2 linked regions of the Anaerocolumna sp. AGMB13020 genome follow. Each later gene encodes a partner of the first gene's protein in a complex. Links are inferred from orthologs where the notes say so. Each region holds a gene or a part of one and is shown on either strand. Other genes may lie near its edges.

The links.
Region 2: the proteins of R2R35_RS07690 (region 1) and R2R35_RS09055 are in contact, whole or in part, in an NMR structure (PDB 1J6T), measured with the Escherichia coli proteins. The link is inferred for Anaerocolumna sp. AGMB13020 from one-to-one orthologs.

What each region holds. Positions count from the first base shown.
Region 1 is NZ_CP136910.1:1,956,273-1,959,534, reverse strand. Bases 156-3,083 are described here. They hold R2R35_RS07690 (PTS mannitol transporter subunit IICB), read left to right. Parts: upstream 156-899; coding sequence 900-2,267; downstream 2,268-3,083. Other genes in these bases: R2R35_RS07685 (BglG family transcription antiterminator), read left to right, coding at 2,369-3,083. Also shown: R2R35_RS07695 (DUF1284 domain-containing protein), read left to right, coding at 1-144; more of R2R35_RS07685, read left to right, coding at 3,084-3,262. UniProt on the Escherichia coli protein: The phosphoenolpyruvate-dependent sugar phosphotransferase system (sugar PTS), a major carbohydrate active transport system, catalyzes the phosphorylation of incoming sugar substrates concomitantly with their translocation across the cell membrane.
Region 2 is NZ_CP136910.1:2,282,986-2,286,246, forward strand. Bases 130-3,056 are described here. They hold R2R35_RS09055 (HPr family phosphocarrier protein), read right to left. Parts: upstream 1,759-3,056; coding sequence 1,501-1,758; downstream 130-1,500. Other genes in these bases: R2R35_RS09045 (Gfo/Idh/MocA family protein), read right to left, coding at 130-201; R2R35_RS09050 (AraC family transcriptional regulator), read left to right, coding at 462-1,352; R2R35_RS09060 (beta-glucoside-specific PTS transporter subunit IIABC), read right to left, coding at 1,771-3,056. Outside these bases: more of R2R35_RS09045, read right to left, coding at 1-129; more of R2R35_RS09060, read right to left, coding at 3,057-3,261.

The sequences.
Region 1 (3,262 bases):
GGCGATATTGTGACCTGGCGGGAATTTAAGAAACTGGTTAAGGTACATATCCTGGAACAAGGGAAGCTTAACCAGGTCTGTCATAATTGCAGCTGGCTGTCTCTTTGTCAGGAATGTCAGGGCTTTCGCTATATACAGGACTGATTTTCTTATTGAGTAAGAATACGAAAATAAATGAAATAATAATAAAATTATAAAACCAACAATCAAACAATAAGTTAAACAGTAATGAAACAATATAATAGCTTGATATAAAACACAAAATGAAACTACAAACTACAAACTGTATAAAAATGAATAGAATGAATAATCAAATGATTCATATATCAAAACCTTGTTTCTATATGATGTTTCTATACGATTTCAGGTGAATTGGACAAAGCAGAAAGAACGAATGCGCCTATGGAAAGGTATTAGAAGTCCTTTTCTCTGCGTATTTTGTGCTATAATGTAAAACAGATTGTCTGAGCGAAGCGAGTTATCTGTTTTACATTATGGCAAGCACAAAATACGCAGAGAATTAGGACTTCTTATACCTTGGAATTGAAGCATGAGTCTTTCTGCTTTGTCCAATTCACCGTCCCCTTGCAAAAAACCCCTTTTGCCACCAACTCAATAAATTAATCTTATAAAAAAATCACATAAGGTGTATCCTATGGTAAAATGTATAATATTTCCCATCGGCTACACCTTTTTTTGTATCTATATCCGTGAAAATAACTAAAATACACTGGTTTTCAGCTGTGTCATTATTGATTAGTGACAAAAGGTATTTTTAAAAAGTTGATAAATCATCTATCCATACTTTATAATAAAACTATCTTAAGAAGAGATTGGCCAATCAGTTCTTAATATGTCATATGTGCTATTCATTATGATTGAAAGAGAGAGGGTATGATATGAAAGAGAAAATTCAAAGAGTCGGAAGATATCTAAGCGGCATGGTTATGCCAAATATTGGGGCTTTTATAGCGTGGGGTATCATAACAGCTTTATTCATTCCAACTGGTTGGCTTCCCAATGAAAAAATGGCCGAACTTGTAGGTCCTATGTCCACCTACCTGCTGACCCTGCTGATTGCTTATACCGGCGGTAAGACGGTTGCCGGTACAAGAGGCGGAGTTATGGGTGCCATTGCAACCATGGGTGTTATTGTAGGAGCAGATGTACCAATGTTTCTTGGAGCCATGTTAATGGGTCCCTTAGCGGGATACATAATCAAAAAATTTGACAAATTAATAGAAGGCAGGATACCGGCCGGTTTTGAGATGTTAATCAATAATTTCTCAGTAGGTATTTTCGGAGCAATTCTTGCAATGATAGGTTACCTGGGAATCAGTCCGGTGGTAAGCTCCTTAAACAGTGTAATGGAGGCCGGTGTAGGATTTTTTGTAGATCACGGAATTCTTCCATTGGTAAGTATATTTATTGAGCCTGCCAAAGTACTGTTCTTAAATAATGCAGTAAACCATGGAATACTGACACCTATGGGGCTGCAGCAGACAGCAGAGACCGGAAAGTCACTCTTCTTTTTATTAGAAGCAAATCCTGGTCCCGGACTTGGTATTCTGCTGGCTTACTGTCTGGTTGGCAAAGGAAACGCTAAAAGTTCCGCACCCGGAGCTATCATTATCCATTTCTTAGGCGGAATACACGAAATCTATTTTCCTTTCATTCTAATGAATCCTATCTTGCTTTTATCAGCAATCGCAGGTGGTGCAAGCGGTATATTGACACTTAATATTTTTGGAGCCGGACTAACCGGTCCTGCTTCACCCGGAAGTATTATTGCAGTTCTTGGTATGGCTGCCAAAGACAGTTATCTGGGAGTAATCCTGTCAGTAATTATAGCCTGCGCAGTATCCTGTGTGACAGCAGTACCGCTATTAAAAATCTTTGGTAAGACAGAAGACTTAGAGGCTGCAAAAGAAATGGTAAGTGAGATGAAGAATGCCTCCAAAGGTCTGGTAGATGTAAAAGTGGCAAAAGATGTTTCAAGTATCGTATTTGCCTGCGATGCAGGAATGGGTTCCAGTGCCATGGGTGCAACCATCCTGCGTAAGAAACTTGCCGCCGCAGGACTTGGTTCTATTAACGTAGTACACGCTTCCGTATCCTCCATTCCTGATAATGCCCAGGTAGTAGTAACACATGAAGAATTAAGAGAACGTGCGGCCAGCAGTTGTCCCGGAGCCAGACTGGTCTTAATAAAGAACTTCTTATCGGCACCGGAATATGACATGCTGGTAAATGAACTAAAGGTCTGATTATATGATCTTTGCGGAAAAGAGGATTGCAGGCACTGCAGGTGTTCTGTCAACCCTCTCTTCCGCGTCTTCTAAATTAGTGAAAGAAAGGAGGGAGAGGCATGATGTTATCTCCGCGTCTCATTCAGCTATTTACGATTCTATTAAGAGAAGAAGGCATCGTATCTGTCAAAAAACTGGCGGAGGATGTAAAGGTAAGCAAGCGTACCGTACAAAGAGAGCTTGATAATACGGAAGGCTTTTTGCGGAAATATGGCTTAAGCCTAAGTACCAAGGCCGGCACAGGTATCTGGATGGAGGGCGAGAGAAGCAGTAAGAACAGACTGCTTGAGGAACTGGAATCAAAGGAAGTTATTGATTATATTGACAAGGAAAAAAGAAGAAACAGCCTTATATTAGAAGTCTTAAGGGACAGAGAACCCAAGAAACTATATTACTATAGAAATATATTCGGTGTAAGTGAAGCAACCATAAGTAATGATATGGAAGCTATCGAAAACTGGTTTGAAAGATTTGATCTGACATTAATCAGAAAACAGGGGTATGGCGTTGCTCTGTCAGGCTCTGAGAAGAACTACCGCCTGGCCATGAAGCGTTTTATTGATGAGAATCCCGATACGGAGGAATTAAGGTTAGCCATAGGGGAGAAGAAGTGGAACGTATTAGGGGAGTATTATGAAAAAGAAAACAAAGGAATGTTTCCATTAATAGATTATAAGATACTTAAGAGGGTTGTCCTATGCCTTGGAAGTATCAGAGACAGTAAATTAAATCGACTGACCAACAGCTCCTATTATTCATTGGTGGTTCATATAACCATAGCCATTATGAGAATAAAGGAGAACGAACTTATCGAAACAGACACCAGAACCATGGATGAATTCCTCTATCATGAAGACTATCAGCTGGCCTGCCTTATTGGAGAATCCCTGGAGAAAGAGTTTAACTTCTTGATACCGGCTGCAGAAACGGCTTATATACTGCTTCATATCAGC
Region 2 (3,261 bases), 330 kb from region 1 along the record:
ATCCTTTAATAAATCCTTATAGTCTGTATAAACTTTTGCTTCCGGTATACCATACTGCTCCTTCGCTTTTATGGCTTTTTCCTCCACGATGTCACAAAAGGCAACCATCTCAACATCCTTTAATTTACTTAAAGACGGCATATGCTTTCCATTTGCAATACCGCCGCAGCCAATGATACCAACCTTCACTTTTCTTTCCATCTTAACTTCTCCTTTTTCTTCTTATTTTTATTGCTGTTCTCTTATTCTTGCCCAAGGATGTGTCTGAAAACTGATTACAGTTTTTAGATGCTAAAATAATTATAAACTATAACCATATGGACATTATCTGTCTTATCTGAAATCTGTGCAGCTCATTTCTTATTATTGTTTATTTTCTAAAATATAGCATAAATAATTCGTCCATGATATAATAAATGCATAAAAAAATATCAATTATTTGTCCTCTAAGGAGCTATGATTTGGAACAGAATTATTATATTGAAAAGCGTGATACCTATAATGATCTGCCACTGCAATTCAGCCTTCATATGCAGGTATTGAACGGAACCGGCGAAATGGCCCATGCCCATATGCATGATTACATTGAGATTCTCTATGCCCTCTCGGGAAAGTATCAGATTCTTCTGAACAACAGGGATTATACCTTCAAAGAAGGCGATATGGTTCTGATCAATTCCAACGAAATACATAATGTTTTCTCAGAAAGCGAAGGCTTGAACCAGTATATCTGTATCAAGTTTGAGCCTGAGCTACTCTATACCTCCTGGTCTCTTATTGAGATGAAATATCTGATGCCCTTTATATTAAAGGATTCCTCCCATCAGAAAATATTCACCAGAGAAGAAATAGAAACCACTGTCGTTCCTTCTCTTATCGAAAATATGAACAAGGAATATACCAATGCTGCTTATGGATATGAATTCGCAATCCGGTCAGACCTCTTCCGCTTGTTCTTGTATATTATAAGAAGCTGGCATGTACAGAATATTGATTTAAATATTGGTGTTTCGATCAACAAGGAAATGGAGACTCAGCTCAGAAAGGTCTTTGATTCAATCGACGAGCGGTACAATGAGGATATTACCGCAAAAGAAATGGCAAAATACTGTAATATGAGCTACAGCTATTTTTCCAGAATGTTCAAACGGGTAATGAAGAAAAGTTTCAAGGAATACCTGAACTATGTACGTATTTCCAAAGCAGAAAAACTTCTGATCAATACCAATAATACCATTACAGAAATTGCACTGGAAACAGGCTTTACTACCTCCAGCTATTTTATCAGTCAATTTAGGGCACATAAAAATATCAGTCCCAAGCAATATCGTCTGAACTATAGGAAGCTATAATACTGATATCAGCAAAAAAAGGGCGCTGCTTTACTGGAAATTCAGAAGAATTCTTCTTTGATTCCATTCCTGTGGCAGCGGCCCTTTTTTTAATGCTTATTTCTATGAAGTTATAAATTCCACGTTCTTTTAGAGCTTAGAATCTGTCTTATAGATTCTCTCTAAAAAATTTCTCAATCTCTGTAATCACAGCTTCTTCGTCCTCACCTTCAGCGGTTATGGTTACCTGCGTTCCTTTCGTGATTCCAAGTGCCATTACTGCCATCAGCTTTCTGGCATCGGCAGAAGCTCCCTTGGAAGCTATTAAGACATTGCTCTTAAAATTTTTGACCAGCTTTACCAGCAGACCTGCAGGTCTGGCGTGAATTCCCAGCTCATCTTTTATGGTATATTCAAAATTTTTCATATTACTCCTGTTCTATATCAATGTCAGTAGATCCTGTCCATAGTTAATATTCTTTTCGCTTTCGCTAATAATATCACTGTACTCCTCCATATTTGTTACAATTACCGGAGTAATGACGGAATAACCCGCTTTCTTTATTCCTTCTATATCAAATTCAATAAGTGTCTGTCCTTTTTTAATCTTTTCTCCAATCTTTACCTTCTGCGTGAAGAATTTGCCCTCTAATTTCACGGTATCCGTACCAATATGAATGAGTATTTCCGCACCCAAATCAGACTTTAATCCAATGGCATGACCGGTAGGAAAAAGTGAGAGAACCTCGCCGTCAACTGGTGCAACAAGTTTACCTTCTACAGGAAGAATTGCTACTCCCTTACCAAGTACCTCTGTTGAGAAGGCTTCATCCTCAACCTTTTTAAGCTCCACAATTTCACCTTTCAGAGGGCTTGCGATCACTCCTTTTATACTGGTTTTATGAGCCAGAGCAGTAAGATCTTCTGTTTTATTCTCTTCGTCCTTATAAGTAACAAAGGTGGCCACAAAGGCAATTACAACTGCTACTCCCACGGCTATCAATGCCCATACCATACTGGAAATGTCTTTTGTAGCATTATTGATAAAAGTAGGAATACCAAATACTCCAAGTCCTCCAAAGGTGTAGATCTTCGCTCCGGCAGCTCCAATAATGGCTCCACCTACACCGGCTGCAAAGCAGGAAATGTAAAAGGGTTTCTTCTTTGGTAAGCTGATTCCATAGATTGCCGGCTCTGTTACTCCGAAAACACCGGATATTGCAGCAGGGATACACAGTGCTCTTAATTTCATATTTTTGGTCTTGAATAAAATAGCTGTAACTACTGCTGTCTGAGCAAAGGAAGCAGCAAAATATGGTGCAAGTACAAAATCATAACCAAAATTTGTCAAATTGAGCATCATGATAGGAACAAGTCCCCAGTGAAGACCGAAAATAACCATTACCTGCCAGAATGCACCGACCAGCAAGCCTGCGAACAACGGGCTGAAATCAAAGGCTGCAGAAGTCAGAACACCGATTAAGGAGGTCAGCAGTGAAGCAATTGGTCCTACTACCAGGAAGGTCAGGGGTGTACAGATAATAAGTGTCATCATAGGTACCAGGAAGGTCTTTACCACATCTGGTATGATTTTCTTCCAAAAAGCTTCAACCTTGCTTGCCACCCAAACAGCTAAAATAATTGGTATTACCGTTGAGGCATATCCGCCGGAGGGTATCATTACCGGTATATGAAGGAACGTGGTGTAAACACTGGTTGCAAATTTGGAGCCTTCAAATAACGTGGATACCGGTTCAAAACCTGCAATGTTAATGATGTCACTTGCATATAACAAAGCGGCACCAAGGGCCATACCTACAAATTGGTTTACATTGAACTTTTTAGCAGCTGTGAATCCCAGGAAGATAGGAAGGTAATGGAAAAATCCATCGGCTACCGCATACAGCAAAAGATAGGTTCCACCGGTCTC